4 regions of the Dendrosporobacter quercicolus genome follow, and region 2 is predicted to be linked to each of the others. Evidence: riboswitches for the same ligand, from Rfam matches in the RefSeq annotation. Region 2 holds a riboswitch; each other region holds the start of a gene.

Region 1 (2,204 bases), on a different contig from region 2:
TTCAGGAACATTTGAAAAGCGGTGCAGTAAAAATAATTGGTATTGCCGTAACAAAGCGAATGAGCGACCCGCGTTACGACAACATTCCTACTTTTCAAGAACAGGGCGTAGATGTGGTATTTAGCTTCTTTATTGGCATTGGCGCTCATAAAGGTATGCCGGAGGAAATAAAAGCTAAATTGGTCAGCAGTCTTGATAAAACCGTGAATGACCCCGAGTACATAGAAAATATGAGAACGCTAGGCATAGAAGTCAACTATTTAAACCACGAGGACTTTTTTCAAAGATGGCTTAAAGAAACAAGAAGACTTACGAAAGTAGTCGAAGAATCCGGCATTGCTGAAAAAATAGCGGCGCAGAAAAAGTAAGGTGAAACACATAAATTCCTCCGTAATGTGACCAAACATTTTATTGTGTAAATATATCGGAGATTAGAAAGGCGGCACATCTTTCCGATGAAGGCCCGGTTCAGAGGTAGGCAATGTCTTTAGGCAGGTGGGTCCGCGTCTGGTTCGGTGCGGCTGCGCTAGTATTTCCGAAAAAAGCACGCTCAGCAATGTCCTTGCAGGCATCCGGAATGGAGTTTGCCTTTCCTCCTGTCTCATGGAAGGGCTGCAGGGATTAGGCGACTCCCAACAGCAGCGTAAACGATGTAAGTCAATAAAAGAGTTTGACACATTATTACAAAAAATGCTATTATGAAGCAAACATGGCAAAGCTAAATCAGGGACAACTACATAGTGTTGAGACAGGTGCCCGTCAGGGCTTAATAGGGAAGACCGGTGTAGAGCCGGCGCGGTCCCGCCACTGTAACAGGGAGCAAGGCCAAAGGATGCCACTGAGACCCCGCGTCTTGGGAAGGTTTGGTCAAGCGATGAGCTGGAGCCAGGAGAACTGCCTGTCTGTCAATCACCGTTTTTTACCCACGGCGATGGGGAGGCGATTAGAGTACTGAAAACATTGTACTGTTCTTCCCGGCGGATTCAACGCCGGGATTTTTATTGAGTATAATTTATTGCTTGCGATATCTCCTGCTTCTGGGCAGGGGATTTCTGTTTATTGGATCCAAACGCCGCCGCTCAGCTTTGACAGCCATGATCGTTATTTTCAGTAAAGCAGAATCATTATATTTTTTGAGGTGATCATTGATGAAGCGAATTCCCATCATGAAAGGACAGCTGCTGGCCGCCGCGATTGTATGCGCTGTTGCCGCAGGCTTTACGCCTGCCGCCGCTTATGCACAAGAAACAGCGGAAACGCCAGCCCCGGCCGGAGGGCAAAAAATTTCCGAATATACCATGGACAAAGTAGTGGTCGAAGGCAAACAGGACAGGCCGGACAGCCCGGGGGCCCTGGCCGACGGTTTTGCGCTCAACAGCGGCGGTGTAGGGTTTCTAGGTGAAAAAGCGGTGCTGGAGACGCCGTTTACGCAAACCACTTTGAGCAATAAGACAGTAGAAACCTTCGGCGCTCCCGGCCTGCCGCTTGACAGCATTTTGACCAACAGCCCTTCGGTCCAGGCAGCGGGCAGTGTACTGCATAACGACTTTACCTTCCGCGGTTTTCGCGCCAACGGCACCAGTTCATATGTCAACGGCATTCCCGGCATGTTTACCCAATTCAATGCCCCTACCTTTATGATCGACCGGATTGACCTTATTTCAGGCCCGAACGGCGGCATCAGCGGTACGGGCTCACACTATGAATCCAATGCCGCCGGCGGACTGATCAATTTTGTTGCCAAGAAAGCGCCGGAAGAGGCGCTGACGCGCTATACGCAAACCTTTTCCGGCTACGGCTCGTTTGGCGAGTATCTGGACATCGCCCGGCGCTTCGGCCAAGATAACGCCTGGGGCGTTCGGATCAATACCGAGCTGGTGAACGGCGAAACCTCAATCCACGGTGAAAATATTAAGGCCCGGGGGATTTTTGCCAATATCGATCACCGGGATGAAAAAAGCGCCACCAATATACTAACAGGCTACCGCTATATTGAGGTTGAAGGCGGAATGCGGTGGTTTAAATTAGGTTCTGCCGTCACCAAGCTGCCCAAAGCACCGGAATCAAGCGCCGATTACGGGTTTGATGGGATGGTGAAGGCGTCGCGCGGCTGGATTCTGGCCTTGAACCATGAACAAAAAATAAGTGAGGACTGGAAGGCTTTCTTTAATGGCGGTTTGAACCGCAATAATCTGACCAAAAAC
Region 2 (2,204 bases):
GAAAATAAACCCGGTATGTGATCAGCGCATAAAAAAACCTCCCTGTATTAAGGGGAGGTTTGTACACATTGATTTTCGCATAAATAAATCCCGGCGTAAATTTACGCCGGGACGAAATAAGCACAATAAAACTGCACAAATCCCCTCCCCATCGCTCGCGGGTCAAACGGTGATTGCTATACAGGCAGTTCTCCTGGCTCTAGTTCATTGCTCATCCGCACCTTCCCAAGACCCATGGCCTCAGTGGCATATCCGGACTAGCTCCCTATTACAGTGGCGGGACCGCGCCGGCCTTTAACCGGTCTTCCCTATTAAGCCCTCTGCGGGCACCTATACCAAATATAAAATTTTCACTTTATATGAGAATTATGGCATAATAAGGCTGATTTTGCAATATCTATGGCGGAATTTGTCCTCTGCAAACCGCAATTCAAGCTTGCTTTACAGTCCCATTCCCAGCATTACCAGGATAATAACCGGAATAACCATAACCAAAATAGCATTAAGCGATAAGCGAAAATACCAGTGAATCCCGATAATCACAGCGCAGGAAAACAGGGCCAGCAGCTCGGAAGCCACTACAATGCTGCCTGTCAGAATGTATTGATAATAAACATAAACTGTCATGATTGCCGCAACCACCGCTATAACCGATAAATCCGGCCAGTGCTTTATATTCCAGTCAGCTACCCGTAAAAAAATAAAAATGCTTGCCAAACTGATCAAATGAACCACGGCTTCTCTTAACAGCCAGGCCAATTCATTCACACTAAACATAATATCTCCTTTAAGTTAGGGTTCAACCTTATCATTTCTAATCATAATAAAAAGCATTCGCTGCGAATGCTTTTTGGCATAACGTAAAAATCCGGCGTTTTTAAACACGCCGAATCGAAATAAGCATATATTAAAACTATGCAAATCCCCTTCCCATCGCTCGCAGGTCAAACGGTGACTGATGTATAGGCAGTTCTCCCGGCTATGGATCATTGCTCATCCAAACCTTCCCAAGCTAAATCTCAGTGGCATTCTCTTGGACTGCTCTGCCATTACCGTGGCGGGACCGCGCGCCGGCCCTTCGCCGTTTTTCCCTATTAAGCCCTCTGCGGGCGCCTATACCGAAATTTAATTTGTTGTTACGGGTTAATCTTATCCAACAAGGTTTCATTTGTCAAGTGCATCTTGCAGTATTCCAAAAAAGGACACTGTCCCTGTCTACGATACTCCTTAACTAAGAATGCAGCAACTTTTTGAATCGATAAAACAAAAACCCCGACCGGATGACATAATCAATCAGATTTACCAGCCAGGCGCCGGCAATCCCCAGCTCAAAGATAAAGCAAAGCACATATATGCCAATAACGCGAATTAGCCAAATACCGGAAATCGTACTGTACATCGGACTCTTGGTATCGCCGGCGCCCTGCAGCGCGCCGGCGATTACCAGGCTGACTGCAATAAACGGCTGGGCAAAGGCGTCAATTCTCAGTCCGATGGTCACCATGTCAATGACATTTTGATCGTTGGTAAACCAGGCGCCGGCCATGGCCGCAAAAATAAAATAAATAACCCCGATCACTCCCATAAAGACAGCGGCAAGCCCCATGATGACAATGCCATAGCGGTAGGCATCCTGCTTGCGGTCAGCGCCAACATGGTTGCCGACAATCGTTGTCGCCGCAACCGCCAGACCGTATCCCGGCATAAATGAGAACTGAGAAATATTTCCGCCAAAAATAAAGGAGGAGTAGGCATCTGTTCCCAGCCGGACAATGAGTCCGGCATAAAACAGCTGCCCTAACCGCATAATCAAACGTTCGGCAACTGCCGGGCCGGATATCTGCAGCAACGGCCGGGTAAATTGACCAGCCCAGCCCTGAGCTAAGGAAAAAGCCACCTTGGATTTTTGAATATAAGCATAAAGCGCCGCAACACCAGCCAGCCGTGAAATCGTTGTGGCCCAGGCAGCGCCGGCAATTCCCCAGCCCTCCCATTCCCCGCTTCCAAAGATCAGCAGATAGGCCAGCGCAATATGCAGCAAATTAACCCACACGCCAACCTTCATTGGGGATGTCGTATCACTGGCGCTGCGCAGAATATTGCCAAATATCGTCATCAGGGAAATAAGCACCGATGGTATTGCGACAATCTGAAAATACGTTACCCCCGCGGCCATCACATCAGGCTCGGTCCCCATATAGCGC
Region 3 (2,204 bases), on a different contig from region 2:
CCGCCGCCCGGTAAGTCAGCAGCCAGGCCGTTTCATAATCCAGCTTGGTCTCCGCAATGGCAAACTGAATATTCATGAGCTTGTTGAGTGGTTTGCCATAAATAATCCGTTCATTGGAAAACTTGACCGACTCTTCCAGGCAGCCCCGCAGAATGCCTACATTGATGGCGCTCATTCCGGCCCGGCCCACTTCCTGAATAGTGGATAAAGCTATTTTGGGACCACTGCCCTCCTGCGCCAGCATTTGCTCAGGTCCAAGTGTAACATTGACACAGCTCACATCGCCGGTGTTTGACGACCGCAGCCCGATTTTGTGCTCAACCCGGCCCGAAGTATGGCCTGGTGTATCTTTATCAATCAAAAATGCCGTCATAACTGGCCGGCCTTTCTCATTTTTCCCGGTAATTACCGTCCACAGATCAATATCAGCCACAGCAGCATTGGTAATAAAACATTTTCGGCCATTCAGCACCCATTTGCCGTCCTTAAATTCGCCTGTTGACTTTTGCCCCATAAAATCCGAACCGCCGGTCGCCTCGGTTAATGACAAAGCGCCGATCTTTTTGCCGCTGGCCAGATCAGGCAAATATTTTTGTTTTTGCTCCTCTGTGCCAAAAAACAATATCCCGCCCATGCACAACTGATGCGCCATTACGCTGATCGCCAGGCCCGCCGAGTGCCTGCCCAATTCTTCCAGGCAAATTGACCGTTCAATAAATCCCAGACCGGCTCCGCCATATTCTTCAGGAACAAAAGTTCCGATAATGCCCATTTCACCCAAAAGCCCAAACAATTCGGTCGGACAATAATTCTGTTCGTCCCATTCATGAGCCTTGGGCGCTATTTCCGCCTCCACAAATTCCCTGATCACTTTGCGCAGCATTTCCTGTTCCTCAGTAAGTGTAAACAAACCCATATTCATATCCTTCCTTTCCTTTTGCTCAAAGCATAATTACTATTTTTCATTTACAGCTAGTTTTTCGCAAACAGATCAATCAGTGCTGCCGCCCGGCCTAGCGCTTCATCACCTCCTCAAAAACAAAATCCCTCTCCGCCGCTGGCGAAAAGGGACATTTTTATTACAGGAACCTCAAAATTCCCACGGCAAATAAGCCTGAAAATTTTGAATCTTTCCGGTAATCTCCTCCCCATCGCTCGCAGGTCAAACGGTGATTGTCGAACAGGCAGTTCTTCTGGCTTAGCTTCATCAAAACTCTGCGCCTTCCCGGATCTCTCCAGTGACGTTGTTGCAGATTCTTCAACTATACAGCGGCGGGACCGCGCCGGCTTTTCACCGGTCTTCTCTATTAAGCCCTAAAGGCACCTATTCCGAATGGTATAAAATTTTTTGCAAAAATGCTGCTATAACTTATCCCAAGCCAGTTTGCTGGCTTACAGATCAAACGGTAATTGTCCAACAGGAATTTGACCAAAATCTGTAACTCCCCCCGATTTCTCCGGTGTCGTTACTGCAGATTTTTAAGCCATGCGGGGGAAACGCACCGCCCTTCCCTATTAGCCTAAAATCGCCTGTCGCCGATATTATGAATTTTTTCACATAGCTGGCAATCTGCCCGGTTGCTAATCCGCCAGCTGCTGACTCAGATACTAGCGGTAATTGTCGAACAGACAATTTTTCTGGCGGCCTTTGGCCCCCGGATATCCATTGGCGAAGCGCGCTGGCTTTTCTACCTGTCTTCCCGCTTAAGCACGAAAGGATACCTATTCTGGACATTATGAAATTTTTCACAAAACACCTTACACGCTAAGTATTACACATCAAATCCTAATTTGTCAATATAAATAAGACAAATAATTTAAATTATTATAATATTTTTATTATTAAAATAATTAACCTTTTTTCGTCTGCTTTGCAACAAAACAGACGAAGCTGCATAAAGATTATTTTCGACATTATTCTTTAAAATACGGAAATGTGATATAGTAAATAAGACAATTATTGAGGCCATTTTTATACAAATATTGCCACAGTTAAGAAGGGGGAAAAATGAAGTTTCTTTGGTTAAAACTTGTAGTTTTCAGTCTTGCCTGGGCCTTGATATTGCCTCCTGCGTGGGCTAAAACCATCCTGTATGTACCACTGGATGACCGGCCGGTATCACTGGATTATGCGGCAGACACCGTCAAAGCGGTGGATTGGACAATTTTAACGCCGCCGGTTGATTATCTTGGCGGCCGCAACC
Region 4 (2,204 bases), on a different contig from region 2:
GATGAAAACCTCAAAATGTCTAAGCCGGACAGGGCTTGGCTTGCAGACCGGCGGGGCGAAGCTTTCGCGGGAGTGAATGGTGAACAGAGCCGCCGGCGAACTGCCTGTACGACAGTCACCCGTTTTTACCTGCGAGCGATCGGGCGGATTTACCCGAAGATTGCATTTTGCACTGGTATGGCGGCCGAAGTGAGACAAGCCTCCTGATGGTGTAGCGGCGCAGGGGGCTTCTTTGTTTTTTTCGGGTGGCCAGTTTTTTGCTAAAGGAGGGGATATAGCCGGCCTAAACGGAAGGAGAATTTGGCGGTCTCAGTCGCTGGATCAACGCAATAGGGCAAAATCAGCTGAAATAAGTTCTTTATGCTGTAAAGAAGCTTACAAAAAGGTTCTAATGCGGCGCAGGCTTGCGTAGAATGAAATTGTGTCTCAGCGGTGCATTTTCGTTTGCCGAACCCTTGTGCAAAGGTGTTTTATGAAATGGTTGATAATTAATATCATTAATGCTATAATTAATTTACAAAAAATACCATAAATGAGATTGGATTATATGTTTTTTATCGGCTAAAAAAATATTCGGAATAGGTGCCCTTAGGGGCTTAATAGGGAAGACCGGTGTAAAACCGGCGCGGTCCCGCCACTGTAACGGGGAGCAAGGCCAAATAAATGCCACTGGAACGGAAGTTCCGGGAAGGTTTGGCGGCGCAATGATCCGGAGCCAGGAGAACTGCCTATTTAACAATCACCACTTTTACCTGCGAGCGACAGGGAGGGGATTACGAAAGCCGGCGGACAATCAATCCGGCGGTCTGGCGTAAGCACACTCCCCTGACGGGAGTTTTTTTATTGCAGCAGGGCTGGATGGACAGCTATCCGGTCATTTAGATGTTTGATCAATTTGTTACGAATTTAAGTTCATATGGGGTTAAAAAGGAGTAGATTTTGTTGTGAAGCAAAGCAAGTTAACATATAGAGCGCTGGCCGTGAGTATGGCCTGTACGCTGACGTTCAGCCTGAATCCGTTTATCGCCGGGATAGCCTATGCGGCTGAGGAACAAGTGCAGGAAACAACGGAGGCGGAGCGGGCGGGCGGTGAGGACCTACAGGCGGCCAATGAAGCCCTGCGCAGTGACAAGCCGTGGAGTACAGAAGACTTTGCCCTGCCTGCGGTGACGGTGCAAGCGCCCCGACCGGACTGGGAAACTAAGCTGTCGCCGGGCACAGTGACCGTTATCCGCCCGGAGGATTATAAAGGCGAGCAAAAAACGCTGCCCGAACTGCTGAAAGATGTGCCGGGGGTTCATGTGCGCTATGTAAGCGGCAAAGGCCAGTATACCACCGTTACTGTCCGCGGCAGTACCGCTGCCCAGGTCGGCGTATTCGTAGACGGCGTGCTGTCCAATCTGGGCGGCGATGCGGCGGTGGATATTTCCACCATTCCGGTGAAAAATGTTGAGCGGATTGAAGTCTACCGCGGCTACATCCCGGCTCGCTTTGGCGGCACCTATATGGGCGGCGTCATCAATGTCGTAACCAAAAAGCCGGAGAAAACTAATATTTCCGCCTCTGTCGGCCAAAGCTCCTGGGGCGGCTACAATACCAGTTTAGAGATCACCGAACCGCTGGGCAGCGGCAGTCTGATGGTCGGTATAAACCATGACCAAAGCGACGGCGATTTTAGATATAAGAATCCGGGGTCTGATGCTGCGTACGCAAAATATATGCCAGGTTATCAAGCACAATTAGTAAGTCAAATTGCTTGGACTAATGAGTATATGGGGTATATGGGAGTTAATACAGATTTTGCTACGGTGGACGAAGTTAATTCTGCCTTTGATAATTCGGCTGTTTATAATCAGTACTTATCCACAGTGGTAGATCAGTACTATAATTATCTGGGATTTTCGAGTAAGCAAGAGGTACTTTCGGTATTTGGATGGAGTGAGCAGCAGTATTATGGCAGCGCAAAGCTAGAACTAGATCATGTCAGAACTAGTTTGAATAATCAAACGGAAGGAATTAGAAAACGAATAAAAGGCCTTTCTTCTGATGCTATGCGTTGGCGACGTAATAACGATTATAAAAATACTGATGCTCTGATTAAATGGCAAGATGACCATTGGATTATTAAAGGAAGTTGGAAAAAAATTGACCGGGGCATGCCACAGCCAAACATTCTAACGGGCGATATCACTGACCCTAGCCAT

What was found. A riboswitch is a leader RNA that binds a small molecule or an ion and turns the genes downstream of it on or off. The one in region 2 is predicted to bind cobalamin.
Region 1: another riboswitch for cobalamin. It lies ahead of BLR06_RS18820 (TonB-dependent receptor); the one in region 2 lies ahead of BLR06_RS07690 (hypothetical protein).
Region 3: another riboswitch for cobalamin. It lies ahead of BLR06_RS18145 (acyl-CoA dehydrogenase family protein); the one in region 2 lies ahead of BLR06_RS07690 (hypothetical protein).
Region 4: another riboswitch for cobalamin. It lies ahead of BLR06_RS08645 (TonB-dependent receptor); the one in region 2 lies ahead of BLR06_RS07690 (hypothetical protein).

The regions. Positions count from the first base shown of each region.
Region 1 is NZ_FNHB01000020.1:4,971-7,174, forward strand. Features, by position in the region: gene BLR06_RS18815 (Bug family tripartite tricarboxylate transporter substrate binding protein) at 1-368, shown strand, start outside; cobalamin riboswitch at 734-916, shown strand; gene BLR06_RS18820 (TonB-dependent receptor) at 1,149-2,204, shown strand, end outside.
Region 2 is NZ_FNHB01000002.1:350,882-353,085, reverse strand. Features, by position in the region: cobalamin riboswitch at 167-349, opposite strand; gene BLR06_RS07690 (hypothetical protein) at 442-777, opposite strand; cobalamin riboswitch at 949-1,132, opposite strand; gene BLR06_RS07685 (MATE family efflux transporter) at 1,232-2,204, opposite strand, start outside.
Region 3 is NZ_FNHB01000016.1:6,475-8,678, reverse strand. Features, by position in the region: gene BLR06_RS18145 (acyl-CoA dehydrogenase family protein) at 1-916, opposite strand, end outside; cobalamin riboswitch at 1,167-1,343, opposite strand; gene BLR06_RS18140 (DUF4127 family protein) at 2,009-2,204, shown strand, end outside.
Region 4 is NZ_FNHB01000003.1:118,394-120,597, forward strand. Features, by position in the region: cobalamin riboswitch at 564-746, shown strand; gene BLR06_RS08645 (TonB-dependent receptor) at 987-2,204, shown strand, end outside.